Regions from separate parts of the Streptomyces sp. NBC_00876 genome, predicted to be linked through region 4. Evidence: riboswitches for the same ligand, from Rfam matches in the RefSeq annotation. Region 4 holds a riboswitch; each other region holds the start of a gene.
What was found. A riboswitch is a leader RNA that binds a small molecule or an ion and turns the genes downstream of it on or off. The one in region 4 is predicted to bind thiamine pyrophosphate.
Positions count from the first base shown of each region.

Region 1: linked by a shared signal. The riboswitch ahead of OG782_RS33675 (purine-cytosine permease family protein) and the one ahead of thiO (glycine oxidase ThiO) in region 4 are both predicted to bind thiamine pyrophosphate.
Region 2: linked by a shared signal. The riboswitch ahead of OG782_RS27490 (thiamine ABC transporter substrate binding subunit) and the one ahead of thiO (glycine oxidase ThiO) in region 4 are both predicted to bind thiamine pyrophosphate.
Region 3: linked by a shared signal. The riboswitch ahead of thiC (phosphomethylpyrimidine synthase ThiC) and the one ahead of thiO (glycine oxidase ThiO) in region 4 are both predicted to bind thiamine pyrophosphate.

Region 1 covers NZ_CP108800.1:7,707,659-7,711,935, reverse strand. Annotated here, with positions in the region: gene OG782_RS33685 (ROK family transcriptional regulator) at 1-569, shown strand, start outside; gene OG782_RS33680 (formylglycine-generating enzyme family protein) at 566-1,531, shown strand; TPP riboswitch at 1,639-1,732, shown strand; gene OG782_RS33675 (purine-cytosine permease family protein) at 1,723-3,123, shown strand; gene OG782_RS33670 (DUF389 domain-containing protein) at 3,194-4,213, opposite strand.
Region 2 covers NZ_CP108800.1:6,208,489-6,212,765, forward strand. Annotated here, with positions in the region: gene frr (ribosome recycling factor) at 1-134, shown strand, start outside; gene OG782_RS27480 (phosphatidate cytidylyltransferase) at 134-1,219, shown strand; gene rlmN (23S rRNA (adenine(2503)-C(2))-methyltransferase RlmN) at 1,324-2,430, shown strand; TPP riboswitch at 2,492-2,608, shown strand; gene OG782_RS27490 (thiamine ABC transporter substrate binding subunit) at 2,689-3,792, shown strand; gene OG782_RS27495 (ABC transporter permease) at 3,879-4,277, shown strand, end outside.
Region 3 covers NZ_CP108800.1:4,228,317-4,232,593, forward strand. Annotated here, with positions in the region: gene OG782_RS18590 (YibE/F family protein) at 1-1,291, opposite strand, end outside; TPP riboswitch at 1,362-1,495, shown strand; gene thiC (phosphomethylpyrimidine synthase ThiC) at 1,488-3,281, shown strand; gene OG782_RS18600 (hypothetical protein) at 3,421-4,277, shown strand, end outside.
Region 4 covers NZ_CP108800.1:2,141,652-2,145,928, reverse strand. Annotated here, with positions in the region: gene pknB (Stk1 family PASTA domain-containing Ser/Thr kinase) at 1-180, opposite strand, end outside; gene OG782_RS09415 (thiazole synthase) at 294-1,088, opposite strand; gene thiS (sulfur carrier protein ThiS) at 1,090-1,308, opposite strand; gene thiO (glycine oxidase ThiO) at 1,305-2,483, opposite strand; TPP riboswitch at 2,480-2,593, opposite strand; gene OG782_RS09400 (NAD(P)/FAD-dependent oxidoreductase) at 2,722-3,966, shown strand; gene OG782_RS09395 (Rv2175c family DNA-binding protein) at 4,064-4,277, shown strand, end outside.

The DNA.
Region 1 (4,277 bases), 5.6 Mb from region 4:
TCGACAACGCCGTCTATCTGCGCTGGTCGGAAGGGGTCGGTGGCGGACTCGTCGTCAATGGCGCACTGGTGCGCGGCGCCCACGGCGCGGCCGGCGAGATCGGCCACACCAGCTGTGACCCCGAGGGCAAACCCTGCCACTGCGGGGGCCGCGGCTGTCTGGAGGGCCTCATCTCCGTCCCCGCCCTGCTCGCCGCGTGCGCCGAGCGCGGGGTCACGGCACGGGACGCCGCCGAGCTGATCGGGCTCGCCGCCGAGGGCCAGCCGGACACGGCCGACGTCGTGCGGACCGCGGCCGTCGTCGCCGGGCGGGTGCTCGCCGCCCTCGCGGCGCAGGTCGACCCCGAGTGCATCGTCGTCTACGGGGAGCCGGCGGCCCTGGACGACCTCGTCCTCACCCCCATCCGGGAGCAGCTCGCCGCCCTCTCCCTGCCGTCCGCTCCCCGCACCATCGAAGTACGCGGCTCCGCCCTCGGCGGCGAGGCCGCCGCGCTCGGCGGGGTGGCGCTGCTGCTGCGCACCACCGGCCAGGACCTGGCGGAGCTGCTGGACGGGGGCACCTCGCGGTGAACGCCTGTTGCGGGCCGGCCCGCGAGAGCACCGCGCCTGCCGCTGCCACTCCCCCGGCGGACTTCGCCGTACCCGTGCACCGTCCCGCCGAACTGCTGCGCGGCATGGTGGCGGTGCCCGGCGGGCCGTTCCTGATGGGGGGCGAGGACGAGGACGCGTTCCCGGCCGATGGCGAGGGGCCGGTACGTGAGGTGACCGTCGCCCCGTTCCACATCGACGCCGCCGCTGTCACCAACGCCCGCTTCGCCGTCTTCGTCAAGGCCACCGGCTACCGCACCGAGGCCGAACTCATCGGCTGGTCCTACGTCTTCGGCTCCTTCGTCCCGCAGGAGGCCCGGCACGCCGTGCTGCCCGGCACCGTGCCCGGCGCCCCCTGGTGGCGTGCGGTCACCGGAGCGCACTGGCGCGCCCCCGAAGGGCCGGGCACCTCGATCGGCGACCGCCGCGACCACCCCGTGGTCCACATGTCGTGGCACGACGCGACGGCCTACGCCCTCTGGGCCGGCAAGCGGCTGCCGACCGAGGCGGAATGGGAGAAGGCGGCTCGCGGCGGACTCGTCGGGGCCCGCTTCCCATGGGGCGAGGAGCTGACGCCGAACGGGCGGCACCGCTGCAACATCTGGCAGGGCGACTTCCCCGTACGCAACACGCTCGAGGACGGCTTCGCGGGCACCGCTCCCGTGAAGGCCTACGCCCCCAACGGCTTCGGCCTGTACAACGCGTCGGGCAACGTCTGGGAGTGGTGCGCCGACCGGTTCAGCGCCGACTGGCACACGGCCGACCGCCCGGAGACCCGTATCGATCCCGTCGGCCCCCCGGACGGCGGGAGCCGGGTGCTGCGCGGTGGCTCGTACCTGTGCCACCGCTCCTACTGCAACCGCTACCGGGTGGCCGCCCGCACCTCCAACACCCCGGACAGCACGACCGGGCACGGCGGATTCCGCTGCGCGCTCACCCTCTGACCTGCGCTCCCGCCGGGTTCACCCGGAACGGACGGATCTCCGTCGGCCCGACGCCCCGGCGACCCCACTGCCGGGGCGTCCGCACGGGTCCGGCTATCCTGACCGCCGCACCGGACACGGGGTGCCCCGCCAGGGGCTGAGAACACACCCGTCGAACCTGAACCAGTTAGCACTGGCGGAGGGATGTCTTCATGTCATTGCCGTATGCCCGAAGCGAGCGCGCTCCGCTCGGCCCGCGACCCGCTTTCGACGGGCGCATGCCCACCGCCCCCGGCGATCTGCGCATCGAGGCGCACGGGATAGCCCCCGTACCCGAGGACCGCCGCTACGGCGGGCCCGGCCGGCTGTTCACCGTCTGGTTCGCCCCCAACCTGACCATGACCGGGGTCTTCACCGGCACCGTCGGCATCGCGCTGGGCCTGGACTTCGCCACGGCGCTCACCGCCGTCGTGCTCGGCACACTCATGGGCGCTGTGCCCACCGCGTATCTGGGCACCTGGGGCAGCCGGACCGGCGCCGGGCAACTCCCGCTCGCCCGGCTGGCGTTCGGCCGCGGAGTCGTACTGCCCGGCACGCTCCAGTGGCTGTCGTCCATCGCCTGGGACGCGCTGATCGGGCTGTTCGGCGGGGACGCGCTGGCCCAGCTGTGCGGCTGGCCCTTCTGGCTGGGGGTGCTGGTCATGATGGCCGCCCAGGGCGCGCTCGGCGTGCTGGGCTACGAGGTGATCCACCGGCTCCAGACCGTGATGACGTTCGCCCTGGCCGCCGCCTTCGCCGTGCTCTCCACCAAGCTTCTCAACGGCGTCCACCCCGCCACCACCGGCTCCGTGCACGGCGCCGACCGGGCGGGCGCCTTCGTTCTGACCTGCACCATCGCGCTGAGCCTGGCGCTGTCCTGGGCACCGTACGCCAGCGACTTCAGCCGCTATCTGCCGCACACCACGTCGCGTCCGCGGATGTTCTGGTGCACGCTGCTCGGCATCAGCGTCTCCTTCGTCGCGGTCCAGGCCCTCGGCCTGTGGGGCGCGTCCGTCTTCACCGACCAGACGGCGCGCGGCATCGACACCCTCCTGGGCGGGGGCGCCCTCGGTTCGTTCGGGCTGCTCGCCGTGGCGCTCGCCGCGCTGTGCAGCAACGCCATGAACGACTACAGCGGATCGCTGGCGCTGCAGACCATGGGGGTCCGCCTGCCCCGCCCCGCGGCCGCCGCGCTCGCCGCCGCCCTCGGTTTTCCGCTCGTGCTGTGGATGCACGCGGCCGACACCACGGCACGCTTCCAGAACGTGCTGCTTCTCGTCGGCTACTGGATCCCCGGCTTCGTCGCGATCGTGGCCGTCGACTGGACCGTCCGGGCGCGCGCCCGGGGCGGCGCCCCCGTCGATCTGGCCGCCGAGAGCCTGCGCACCCAGCCGTGGTGGCCGGCGGTCACCGCCTTCGCCGCCGCCTTCGCCGCAGCGGTGCCGTTCATGAACACCAGCCTGTACGTGGGCCCGGTGGCGAAGGCGCTGCACGGGGCGGACCTCGCCTACGGCGTGGCGTTCCTCGCCGGCCTGGCGGTGTACGCCCCGCTGCGGCTGCGCCGCCGCAGCTGAGCGACGACGCCCGTCTCGTACGTCTTGCGCAGGGTGAAGCCGGATTCGCCGGGCATCCGCGTGGATGACGTCAGCTGCGCTCCGCGTCCCGCACCGTGCACGTGTCCGTGTCGGCGGGGCACCAGTGCGTCCGCCCGCCCACGAGGTGGAGTTCGAGATCCGCGTCGGCCATCCCGTTGCGGTCCAGAGCGGCCCGCAGCGCCGTGGGTGCGGGCTGCGGCGGGAGTCCCAGCACACCGATCACGATGATGCCGTTGCGTGCATCGACCGAGGCGATCTGCCACTTCCCGGTCGCGGCCCACTTCTCGGCGACGGGTCGGGCCTCGGCGGCGAGCGACCGGTCGCGCGCGACGGTCACCGTGCCGGTCGTCAGGGGCACCGCGATCAGGAGGACGACGGTCGCCACGGCGACCAGCGTCCACCCGTGGAACCGCCCCACTCGCAGCCCCGATTGCTGGGCCGCCGTCCGGATCCCGTAGACGAGGAAGACGACCGTGCCGGTCGCCACGATGGCAGCGACGTTGGTCGCGAACAGCAGGGCGGACTCGCTCGCGTCGTGGTAGCGGCCGGCCGTGATGAGGAGTCCTGTCACCGCGAGCGGCGGTACCAGTGAGATGGCGATCGCCACGCCCGGCAGGGTGTCGGAGATGTCCGCCCGTACGAGGGCGAACGCGCCGACGGTTCCCGTCGCCAGGGCGGCGAGCAGGTCGATGAGGCGCGGGCTGATCCTGGAGGACACCTGACTGTTCGAGGCGAAGGCGTCCGGCGGGGAGACGATCCAGCCGAGCAGCATGCCGATCGCCACGACCGCCAGCGCACCTCCCAGGACGAGCAGCGCACACCTGACGACCTGTGACCTGTCGGCGAGAACCAGGGCCAGTGCACTGCCGAGGATGGGAGTCATCAGCGGCGCGACGATCATCGCGCCGATGACGGTCGCCGTCGAATCGCCCACCACGCCGGCGCTCGCGATGACGGCGGCCAGCACGAGGAGCCCCCAGAACCTTGTCGAACTCGGGCTGCGCAGCGAACGCTCGATGAAGAGCGCATCCGTCATGCGTTGAACGGCGACCGCGTCGACTGACGGCATGTCCGGTGTCCCCTCCGGCGAGATGCTCAATCCGAAACTTGATCATATGCAGACATACACCCAT
Region 2 (4,277 bases), 4.1 Mb from region 4:
TGGTCAAGGACAAGGAGTCCGGCGAGGACGAGGTGCGTCGCGCCGAGAAGGAGCTCGACGACACCACCGCGAAGTACGTCGCGCAGGTGGACGAGCTGCTGAAGCACAAGGAAGCCGAGCTGCTCGAAGTCTGATGAACGACTCCTCCTGGGGCGCCCCGCAGGCCACCGGCCACCGGGCCGTGCCCGAGATGCGGGCCGTTCCGGCGGGTCCTGCATACGATATGCATGAAGCCCAGCAGACTCGGCCCATGCCCATCGTGCCGGACGTTCCCGACGCAGGTAGAGACGCTGACGACCGTGATGACCGGGACCAGGGAGCCGCACGCCTGAGCGGCGGCCCCCTGTTCCGCGAAGAGAAGCCGCAGGAGCCCATGCCGACCGCGCCGCCACCCCCGCAGAAGAAGCGTGCGGGCCGTGATCTGGGAGCCGCCATAGGGGTCGGCCTGGGACTCGGGGCCGTTGTCGCCGCCTCGCTCTTCATCGTCAAGGCCGTCTTCGTCGGCGTGGTCGTCGTCGCCGTCGTCGTGGGCCTCTGGGAGCTCACCTCCCGGCTGGAGGAGCGCAAGGGCATCAAGGCACCGCTCGTGCCGCTCGCGATCGGTGGCGCCGCCATGGTCGTGGCCGGCTACGCGCGCGGCGCCGAGGGCGCGTGGATCGCCATGGCGCTGACCGCCCTCGCGGTGCTCGTCTGGCGGATGACCGAGCCGCCGGAGGGCTACCTCAAGGACGTCACGGCCGGAGTCTTCGCCGCGTTCTACGTGCCGTTCCTGGCGACCTTCGTCGCCATGCTCCTGACCGCCGACGACGGGCCGCAGCGGGTTCTGACCTTCCTGCTGCTGACCGTGGTCAGTGACACGGGTGCGTACGCCGTCGGCTGGCGGTTCGGCAAGCACAAGCTCGCACCGCGCATCAGCCCCGGGAAGACCCGCGAGGGCCTGTTCGGAGCCGTGGCCTTCGCGATGGTGGCCGGCGCGCTGTGCATGCAGTTCCTGATCGACGACGGTTCCTGGTGGCAGGGTCTGCTGCTCGGCCTGGCGGTCGCGGCCAGCGCCACCCTCGGTGACCTGGGCGAGTCCATGATCAAGCGGGACCTCGGGATCAAGGACATGGGCACGCTGCTGCCGGGGCACGGCGGGATCATGGACCGGCTGGACTCCCTGCTGCCGACCGCGCCGGTGGTCTGGCTGCTGATGGTGATCTTCGTCGGCTCCGGCTGAGAAGCTCTTGGGTCACCCCGTCTGACCTGCGTTTTTACGAGTGAGGGTCCGTTGTCCACAGGGCGGCGGGCCCTCACTGTTCTGTCTGCGACACTGGAAGAACCATGCCTAAGCCCGGAGAACTCCAGTTTGTCGCGCCCCGCGGAGCCAAGAAGCCCCCGCGGCACCTCGCCGACCTCACGCCCGCCGAGCGCAGGGAAGCCGTGGCCGCGGTCGGCGAGAAGCCGTTCCGCGCCCAGCAGCTCTCGCAGCACTACTTCGCGCGGTACGCGCCCGACCCGGCCCAGTGGACCAACATTCCGGCCGGATCGCGGGACAAGCTCGCCGAGGCGATGTTCCCGGACCTGATGTCCGTGGTCCGCCACATCAGCTGCGACGACGACACCACCCGCAAGACGCTGTGGAAGCTGCACGACGGGACGCTCGTCGAGTCCGTCCTGATGCGCTACCCCGAGCGCGTCACGATGTGCATCTCCTCGCAGGCGGGCTGCGGAATGAACTGCCCGTTCTGCGCCACCGGGCAGGCCGGTCTCGACCGCAACCTGTCCACCGCGGAGATCGTCCACCAGATCGTGGACGGCATGCGGGCGCTGCGCGACGGCGAGGTCCCGGGCGGTCCGGCCCGGCTCTCCAACATCGTCTTCATGGGCATGGGCGAACCGCTCGCCAACTACAACCGGGTGGTCGGCGCCATCCGCCGGCTGACCGACCCCGAGCCCGACGGCCTCGGGCTGTCGCAGCGCGGGATCACGGTCTCCACCGTCGGCCTCGTGCCCGCCATGCTGCGGTTCGCCGACGAGGGCTTCAAATGCCGGCTCGCGGTCTCGCTGCACGCCCCGGACGACGAGCTGCGCGACACCCTCGTACCCGTCAACACCCGCTGGAAGGTGGGCGAGGTCCTGGACGCCGCGTGGGAGTACGCGGAGAAGTCCGGCCGCCGCATCTCCATCGAGTACGCGCTGATCCGCGACATCAACGACCAGGCCTGGCGCGGCGACCGGCTCGGCCGGCTCCTCAAGGGCAAGCGCGTGCACGTCAACCTGATCCCGCTGAACCCGACGCCCGGCTCGAAGTGGACCGCCTCGCGGCCCGAGGACGAGAAGGCGTTCGTCGAGGCGATCGCCGCCCACGGGGTGCCGGTGACCGTCCGGGACACCCGCGGCCAGGAGATCGACGGGGCCTGCGGACAGCTGGCGGCATCCGAGCGCTGAGGCCGAAAAGGGCCGTGTAGCCTGGGCTCGGAAGACAACTTCACAGCTCGAAATCAACTTCATATTCCGACAGGGGAGCGCCACAGCGCTGAGAGTGCGGCACCAAGGACAGGTTGGCCGCAGACCCTCTGAACCTCGCCCGGGTCATTCCGGGTAGGAAGTTCGGACCTTACTCAAGCTGTTGCGCCCTGCCCGCTTCCGGTTTCCACCGGCGCGGGCAGGGCCGCGTCTCTTCCTGGTCACTCCAGGAGGAATCACATGAGCACCACCAAGAAGATCGCGGTGACGGCCGTCGCCGCCGCACTCGGCGTGACCGCCCTCGCCGGCTGCGGAAGTTCCGACGACTCGGCGTCCGGTTCCGGACCCACCGGGAGCTCCGGCTCCAAGACCGTCACCCTCGTCAGCCACGACTCCTTCAACGCCTCCAAGGCCGTACTGAAGGAGTTCACCCGTCAGACCGGCTACACCGTCAAGGTGCTGAAGAGCGGGGACGCCGGCGCCGCCCTCAACCAGGAGATCCTCACCAAGGGCTCGCCCCGCGGTGACGTGTTCTTCGGCGTCGACAACACCCTGCTCTCGCGCGCCCTCGACAACGGCCTGTTCACGCCGTACGCGGCCAAGGGCATCGACCAGGTCGCGGCCGATGTGCAGCTGGATGCCGACAAGCACCGGGTGACCCCGGTCGACACCGGCGACATCTGCGTCAACTACGACAAGCAGTACTTCGCCGACAAGAAGCTCGCGCCGCCGAAGACCTTCGACGACCTGGCGAAGCCGGCGTACAAGAACCTCCTCGTCACCGAGAACGCGGCGACCTCCTCGCCCGGCCTCGGCTTCCTCCTCGGCACCGTCGCCACCTACGGCGAGGACGGCTACCAGGACTACTGGAAGAAGCTGAAGAGCAACGGCGTCAAGGTCGTCGACGGCTGGGAGCAGGCGTACAACGAGGAGTTCTCCGGCTCCGCGGGCGGCAGGAAGGCCAAGGCCGACCGGCCGCTGGTCGTCAGCTACGCCTCCAGCCCGCCCGTCGAGGTGCTGTACGCCGACCCGCAGCCGAAGGCCGCCCCGACCGGTGTCTCCACCGGTACGTGCTTCCGCCAGATCGAGTTCGCCGGTCTGCTCGACGGCGCGAAGAACGAGGCGGGCGGCAAGGCCCTGCTGGACTTCCTGATCAGCAAGGAGTTCCAGGAGGACATGCCGCTCAACATGTTCGTCAGCCCGGTCACCAAGGGCGCGAAGGTGCCGGACCTCTTCACGAAGTTCGGCGCCACGGCCGACAGGCCGACGACCGTCGCCCCGGACGCGATCGCCAAGAACCGTGAGCAGTGGGTCCAGTCATGGTCCTCGCTCGTAGTGAAGTAGCGAAGACTCCCGTACGCGGACCGGGCGCGCGCGGGAGAACCGCGCGCGCCCGGTCGCTGCGCGGGGGCGCGGTGCGGCTCGGCCTGATGGCCGTGCCCGCCCTGTTCTTCGCCCTGTTCTTCGCCTACCCCGTCATCGCGATCGTCGGACGCGGGCTCAAGGACGGCGGGGTATGGCAGTTCGGACGGTTCGGCGAGGTGCTGAGCCGGCCCGAGATCCAGGACGTCCTCTGGTTCACCTTCTGGCAGGCCCTCGCCTCGACCGCGCTGACCCTGCTGCTCGCGCTGCCGGGCGCGTACGTCTTCGCCCGCTTCGACTTCCCCGGCAAACAGTTGCTCCGGGCCGTCGTCACCGTGCCGTTCGTGCTGCCGACCGTCGTCGTCGGTACCGCGTTCCTCGCGCTGCTGGGACGCGGCGGCTTCCTCGACGAGCTGTGGGGCGTACGGCTCGACACCACCGTGTGGGCCATCCTGCTGGCCCATGTC
Region 3 (4,277 bases), 2.1 Mb from region 4:
TCCGTACGGGTGCCGAAGCTCCGGCTTCCGCGCCGAGCCCTGTGCGGTCCGCGGAGACGACCAGCGCCGCCAGCGCCGTGGTCACCGGCACCGAGGCGACCAGCCCGATCGAGCCGATCAGAGTGCGCACGATCTCCTCCGCCACCAGTTCGCTGTTGGTCACCGTCCCCACGCTGCTCTGCGCGATCGAGAACAGCAGCAGCAGCGGAAGCGCGGCGCCCGCATAGGCGAGCACCAGGGTGTTGACCACAGAGGCGATGTGATCACGGCCGATTCTGATCCCTGCCCGGTAGAGCTGCTTCGCACTCATCGTCGGGTCAGCCTGATGCAGTTCCCAGACCGCCGATGTCTGGGTGACCGTCACATCGTCGAGCACCCCCAGGGAACCGATGATGACGCCGGCCAGCAGCAGACCGCTCATGTCGATGTGCGGATACAGGCCGTGGATGAGGCCGGTGCTGTCGTCGGTGTTCCCGGTCAGACTCGCCCAGCCGATGAAGAGGGAGCCGAGCAGCCCGATCAGCAGCAGTGAGATCAGGGTGCCGATGACGGCGACCGAGGTGCGGGCGGTCAGCCCGTGACAGATGTAGAGCGCGATCAGCATGATCGCGCCGGCTCCGACGACCGCCACGACCAGCGGGTTCGAGCCCTGAAGTATGGCCGGAAGGATGAACAGGGTCAGGACGGCGAACGACAGGGCGAGTGCCACCAGGGCCATCACCCCGCGCATTCTGCCCACGGCGACCACCACCAGCGCGAAGATCCCGGCCAGGAGGACCAGCGGGAACTTCCGGTTCACATCGGTCACGGAGTACTGGAGGTCGTGGGGCGCGTCGGGGGCGTACGCGAGGACCACCTCCTGTCCCTCCCGTAGTTGCCGGGGTGCGCCCGGGTGGACCACCTCGATGAATCTGCGTCCTTCGTCCTGCCCGCTCGTGACCTCGACGGTGGCCCTCTTGCAGAGCTCGCTCCCGCCGTCACCCGTGGGCGGTGAGGTCTCGCCGCCAACGGGCATCTGGGAGGCGTTCACGTCCTTGCAGTCGACCTTGCCGACGCTCATCACCCTGCCCTGCTGGGTCTGCCGGTCGAATCCGACACCGGTGCGTTCGTGCGCAGGCGCACCACCGGGCCAGAGCACCATGAGGCCGACGACGACCGCGGCCGCGAACGGGATCAGTACGGCGGCGATCACCTTGCGCAGACGGGTGGAGACGGGTGCGGCGGGGCCATGGCTGTGTGTGTGGCCGTGCTGATGGTCCGGCGGTCCGGGGCTGAGATGAGTGGACGTCACCGGCCGATCTTCGCAAGAAGACAAGGGCCCTCTGTTCAGCCGCACGGCGAGGGCGCTAGCGTGGTGGCACCTTTGCACACGCGGGAGCTCGGAGCACCGGGCTGAGAGGGCGCTGATCTCCGTACATCTGTACGGGACACGCTGCGCCGACCGCCGAACCTGTTACCGGGTAATGCCGGCGTAGGGAGTAGGTCTCATGACCACATCGGACGCACGCACGCCTGCCTCCAACCAGAGCGACGAGGCCGGGAAGTCCATCGGCTGGCACAAGGGATACCTCCAGGGCTCGCGCCCGGACATCCGGGTGCCGGTCCGTCAGGTGCACCTCACCAACGGCAAGGACGTGACGCTGTACGACACGTCCGGGCCGTACAGCGACCCCGCCGTCGAGACCGACGTCCGCCGCGGGCTCGCACCTCTGCGGGAGAACTGGATCACCGCCCGCGGTGACACCGAGGAGTACGCGGGACGCGCCTCCCGTCCCGAGGACGACGGGCTCAAGCACACCTCGCCGCGCGGCGGGCTGCGCAATCTGGACGCGGTCTTTCCCGGCCGTCCGCGCCGGCCGCGGCGCAGCAGGGACGGCCGGCCCGTCACGCAGCTCGCGTACGCCCGCCGGGGCGAGATCACCCCGGAGATGGAGTACGTCGCGCTCCGGGAGAACGTCGGGCCCGAGGTGGTGCGCGAGGAGATCGCCGCCGGCAGGGCGGTACTGCCGGCCAACGTCAACCACCCGGAGATCGAGCCGATGATCATCGGTAAGAAGTTCCTGGTCAAGGTGAACGCCAACATCGGCAACTCCGCGGTCTCGTCCTCCATCGAGGAGGAGGTGGACAAGATGACCTGGGCGACCAAGTGGGGCGCCGACACCGTTATGGATCTGTCCACCGGCCGCAACATCCACACCACCCGTGAGTGGGTTCTGCGCAACTCCCCCGTGCCGATCGGCACCGTGCCGCTCTACCAGGCCCTCGAGAAGGTCGACGGCAGGGCGGAGGAACTGACCTGGGAGATGTACAAGGACACCGTCATCGAGCAGGCCGAGCAGGGCGTCGACTACATGACGGTCCACGCCGGCGTGCGCCTGCCCTATGTACCGCTGACGGCCCGCCGCAAGACCGGCATCGTCTCCCGGGGCGGCTCGATCATGGCGGCGTGGTGCCTCGCGCACCACAAGGAGTCCTTCCTGTACGAGAACTTCGAGGAGCTCTGCGAGATCCTCGCCTCGTACGACGTGACGTACTCGCTGGGAGACGGGCTGCGGCCCGGGTCGATCGCGGACGCCAACGACGAGGCCCAGTTCGCCGAACTGCGCACGCTCGGCGAACTGAACACGGTCGCCAAGCGGTTCGGGGTGCAGACGATGATCGAGGGCCCGGGCCACGTCCCGATGCACAAGATCAAGGAGAACATCGACCTCCAGCAGGAGATCTGCGAGGAGGCGCCGTTCTACACGCTCGGCCCGCTGACGACCGATGTGGCTCCGGCCTACGACCACATCACCTCGGGCATCGGCGCCGCGATGATCGCCTGGTGGGGGACGGCGATGCTCTGTTACGTGACGCCGAAGGAGCACCTCGGCCTGCCCAACCGGGACGACGTGAAGACCGGAGTCATCACGTACAGGATCGCGGCCCATGCCGCGGATCTCGCCAAGGGGCATCCGGGAGCGCAGGAGTGGGACGACGCGCTGTCGGACGCCCGGTTCGAGTTCCGCTGGGAGGACCAGTTCAATCTGGCTCTCGATCCGGACACGGCAAGGGAGTTCCACGACGAGACGCTGCCGGCCGAGCCGGCCAAGACGGCGCACTTCTGCTCGATGTGCGGTCCGAAGTTCTGCTCGATGAAGATCAGCAGAAGCATCACGGAGCAGTTCGCCCCCGACCTGGCCTCCGCTGCCTCGGACGAGGAGATCGAGGCGGGGATGCTGGAGAAGTCCAAGGAGTTCGCGGCGAGCGGGAACCGCGTGTACCTGCCGCTGGCGGACTGAAACCGCGCGGGGGCGACCGGCCTCCGGGGCCTCGGCAGTGACTGCCGGGGCCTTTCGGGGCCGGTGCACATAGTGCGCAATGGCGTATCGGAAGAGGCAAGATCGCGTGCGGCGTGATCATTTTCCTTACCCTGCGGGCATGAGTGGGAACGAACTGGTCAGTGGAGCCGTCGGCGCGGTACTGGGGTTGCTGGTCGCGCAGCCCTTACGGAGAGGCTGGGCCGGGCTGCGTACCCGCTTGTCCGGTACGGCATTCCGGGGCGAGCCGCAGGCGGATTCCGGTCCCGCGTGGACGACCTTCTCGCTGGGCCCCCTGCACACCCCGGCGCTGATCGTCGAAGGGGACGGCGAGGCCTCCATATCCGCCGATGCCGTTCGCATCGAGGTGCTCGACGAGGAGATCGAGCTGCCCGAGGAGATGGCCCGCTGGCGCACCGAGATCGAGGAGGAGAGTGCGAGGGCCCGCGAGGAGGGCCGCACACCGCCGTGGAACGGGCCTCGGTACGCCGTCGAATCGTTCGGCATCTCGCGGGCCGCTCTCGACGAGCGGCCCGAGGTCCGTCTGCGGCTGCGCCCGACGGACTACTACACCTTTCTCGCGGCTCAGCAGCTCGACCGCCGGCTGGACGACGGGACCACCCCCCGCTCCCGCTATCTCGATCCGGACGATCCGCTGCGTGCGCCCGCGTTCCTGCAGTGCAGCTTCGGCGTCAACGTCGCCGTGGTGACCGCCGACGGTCTGCTGGTCGTCAGCCGGCGCAGTGACCGGGTCCGGATGGCGCCGGGCGCCTGGAACTCCTCTGTCAACGAGGGGCTGGCCGGCCGTATGGACTCGGCCGGCGGGGGCGCCCCCGACCTCTACGCGGTGGCCCGGCGAGGGATGCGCGAGGAGCTGTCCCTCGAGCCCGGTGAGTACACGCTCGAACTGCTCGCCTTTGTGCTGGACGTCGGCAGACACCAGTGGGGTGTCCACTTCCACGCCCGGCTGAAGGACCT
Region 4 (4,277 bases):
GACGAACGTGGCGTCGGTCGCGAGCGCCGGGTGCATCACCTTGAGGGCGAGCACCCGGTCGAGCCGGGTGTCCATGGCCCGGTAGACCGTGGCCATGCCGCCCACGGCGATGCGGGCATCGACGCGGTAGCGGCCGTCGAGCAGCTGCCCGACGAGAGGGTCCTGGAGGGTCGTATCCACCATGCGAGTCTACGAGCCGCCACGGACACCGCCGACGCTCCGGGCGAACCCGGGGCCGTACTGCAGCCGAGCCGTGACAGGGACATGCGATCCGCTGCCGCGGTGCTCCGGGCTCAGAAGGCCGGGCGCTCCGGATCCAGTGCCGCCCGCCCCGTCACCGGCGAGGACGCCTCGGCGAAGTGGCGGCGGGGGATCCGGCCCGCGCGGTGAGCGAGCCGCCCGCCCCGGACCGCATGGCGCATCGCGGCGGCCATCAGTTCGGGCTCCTGCGCCCGCGTCACCGCCGATGCCAGCATCACCGCGGCGCACCCCAGCTCCATGGCGAGCGACGCGTCCGACGCCGTCCCGGCGCCCGCGTCCAGGATCACCGGGACCCGCGCCTGCTCGACGATCAGCTGGAAGTTGTGCGGATTGCGGATGCCCAGACCCGAGCCGATGGGCGAGCCGAGCGGCATGATCGCCGCACACCCCACGTCCTCCAGCTTCCGGGCCAGCACAGGGTCGTCGTTGGTGTACGGCAGGACCGTGAAGCCGTCGTCCACCAGCGTCTCCGCGGCGTCCAGCAGCTCGACCGGGTCGGGCAGCAGGGTGCGCTCGTCGGCCACGACCTCCAGCTTGACCCAGTCCGTACCGAGCGCCTCGCGCGCAAGGCGGGCCGTGAGCACGGCCTCGCCCGCCGTGAAGCAGCCCGCGGTGTTCGGCAGGACGCGGATGGACAGGCGCTCCAGCACGGAGAGCACGGAGCCCTGCACGGTCGGGTCGAGGCGCCGCATCGCGACCGTGGTCAGCTCGGTGCCGGAGGCGGTCAGGGAGCGTTCCAGCACCTCCAGGCTGGGTGCCCCGCCCGTCCCCATGATCAGCCGGGAGCCGAAGGAGGTGTCCCCGAGGGTGAAGACGTCGTCGGACACGTCAGCCTCCCTGGACCGCGGTCAGGACCTCGACCCGGTCGCCGTCGGTGAGTGCGGCGGCGGACCATTGGCCGCGCGGCACCACGGTCTCGTTCAGGGCGGCGGCGACACCCGACGGCGCCCCGGTCAGCGTCGCGACGAGGGCGTCCAGGGTGGTGCCCGCGACGACGGAGACCGCCTCGCCGTTCACGGACACGGAGAGGGCGGGGGGCTCGGTCATGCGGGCTGCTCCTGACGTGCGGGGGCGGCCGGTGAGAACCGGCCGGGGGAGAAGGGGCGGGCCACCTCGGGCAGCTCGCCGTCGGCCAGCAACTGCGCCATGGCGTCACCGGTGACGGGAGTGAGCAGCACCCCGTTGCGGTGGTGGCCGGTGGCGAGGTGGAGGCCGGGCAGGGCGGTGCGGCCGAGCAGCGGGGCGTTGTCGGGGGAGGCGGGGCGCAGACCGGCGCGGGTCTCGGTGAGCGGCAGCTCGGTGATACCGGGCACCAGCTCGTGCGCGTCGCGCAGCAGCTCGTACACACCGCCCGCCGTGACGGTGGTGTCCCAGCCCATCTCCTCGCTGGTGGCGCCGATGACCAGCTCGCCGTTCTCGCGCGGTACGAGATAGACATGGCTGCCCCGGACCACCGCGCGCACGGTGCGGGAGAGGAAGGGGGCGTACGCGGTGGGTACGGTCAGCCGCAGCACCTGGCCCTTGACCGGTCGGACGGGCGGCAGGACGTGGTCCGGCACCCCGGCGAGCCGCCCGCTGAGGCTGCCGGCGGCGAGCACGACCTGATCGGCGGTCACCTCCCTGCCGTCGTCCAGCACGGCGCCGGTGGCCCGGTCGCGCACCACGGAGAGCCGCTCGGCCCGGTGGCGGTGGAAGACGACCCCGGCCCGCTCGCACGCGGTCAGCAGCGCGGCGGCCAGCCGGCGCGGGTCGACCTGGTGGTCGCCGTCGACCCGGAGTCCACCGCGTACGCCCGGCGCGAGCATCGGCTCCAGCCGGCGGCACTCACGGCCGGTGAGCCATTCCGACTCCAGCCCGGAACGCCGCTGCAGTTCGTGCAGTTCCCGCAGATGGGCCCGGTCGTCGGCATCCAGCGCGACGGCCAGGGTGCCGCAGGCGCGATAACCGATGTCCTGTCCGCTCGCGGCCTCCAGCTCGGCCGTGAACGACGGATAGCGCTCGGCGGAGGCGACGTTGAGACCCAGCAGCGTCTCTTCGCCGTAGTGGAGCTCGGTGACGGCGGCCAGCATTCCGGCCGCGACCTGGGCGGCTCCGCCGCCCGGTCCGGGATCGGCGACCGCGGTGGACAGGCCGCGCCGAGCCGCCCGCCAGGCGGTCACGAGGCCGATGACGCCGCCCCCGATGACGAGGACGTCCGACCCGTTCGTGCGGTGGATGCGCATGGGCGTCCAGCCCCTCCCTTCGCCGGCATGACCCGGATCAGGTTCGTACGGTCGGAGGCCGTCCAGCCTCCCTCTCAGCCCGGTACGTCCGGGCTCCCGCGAGTTTCTTACGGGGGCCACCCTAGACCCCGCCCGCCGGACCGGGGGAGGGAGCCGTCGCCGCGGCCGGGGGGCGGCGGCGGGAGCGCGGTGGGCCGGCCCTCTTCCTGACGGTTCGTCAGATGATTAAGGTGTACGGGTGAGCGAGCAGCAGCGGACAGAGCAGCCGGGGCGCCGGGTCGTCGTCGTGGGCGCGGGCATGGCGGGGGTGCAGACCGCGGTGGCCCTGCGGGAGCAGGGCTTCACCGGCACCGTCACGCTGATCGGCGCCGAACCCCATCAGCCCTACGACCGCCCCCCGCTGTCCAAGGCGGTGCTCCTCGGCAAGGCCGAGGAGTCGGCCTTCGACATCGACTTCGAGGCCCTGGACATCACACTTCGACTGGGCTGCGAAGTCACCGGCGTGCGCGCCGGGGCGCACGAACTGGACACGTCGGCGGGCCCCGTTCCCTACGACGTCCTGGTCATCGCCACCGGCGCCGAACCCGTCGTGCTGCCCGGCTCCGAGGGCGTGCCCGGCGTCCATCTGCTGCGCACCCTGGACGACGCGGCCCGGCTGCGGCCCGTCATCGAGGCACGGCACGCCGTCGTGGTGATCGGCGCGGGCTGGATCGGCGCCGAGTTCGCCACCGCGGCCCGTGAGGCGGGGTGCGCGGTCACCGTCGTCGAGGCGGCCGAACGGCCCCTCGCCGGAGCCCTGCCCGCAGAGGTCGCGGCCCCGATGGCCGCCTGGTACGCGCAGAGCGGCGCCGAACTCCTCACCGGAGCCCGGGTGGACCGCGTCGAGCCCGGCGCGGTGGTCCTGGCGGACGGCCGCACGCTCGCGGCCGACGCGGTCGTCGTCGGCATCGGGGCGCGGCCCGCCACCGGCTGGCTGGCCGGATCGGGCGTCGCGCTCGGGTCCGACGGGTCGGTCACCGCAGACGAGGCGCTGCGCACCTCGCTGCCCGATGTGTACGCCGTCGGCGACTGCGCCTCGTTCCCCTCCGCGCGCTACGGGACACGCCTGCTCATCCATCACTGGGACAACGCACTCCAGGGACCGCGCACCGCCGCCGCCCATATCGCGGGGGCGGCCGGCCCGGACGGTGCGGAGCCGCCGGCCTACGACCCCGTGCCCTACTTCTGGTCCGAGCAGTTCGGCCGGTTCGTGCAGTACGCGGGGCATCACGGCGGTGCGGACACCCTGCTGTGGCGCGGCGACCCGGACTCTCCCGCCTGGTCGGTGTGCTGGCTGCGGGGTGACGTCCTGGTCGCGGTCCTCGCCGTGGGCCGGCCGCGCGACCTGGCGCAGGGGCGCAAGCTCATCGAGTCGGGGGCGCGGATCGATCCGGAGCGGGCCGGCGACCCGTCCGTAGCGCTGAAGTCGGCGACCCGGCCGTAGCGGAATCCGGGACCGGGGCCTCTTCGGCGCGGCCCGCGAGACCCTGAAGGGCGGAGTCCGGGTATCGGCTGTCGGTCCGGGATGGCAGGCTTGTCCCGTGACCGAGATTGACGCAAAGATCGATGCTCTCGTCCCTTCCTGGCTCCACCTGCCTGACATCGCCGAATTGTTCGATGTCGAGGTGACGCGTGTGCGGCAGCTGGTCAAGGAGGGCCAGCTCATCGCCGTACGCCGTGGTGAGAACCGGGCACTCCAGGTGCCTGCTGCCTTCATCGACGGCAACAAGGTGGTCAAGGGTCTTTCGGGGACCC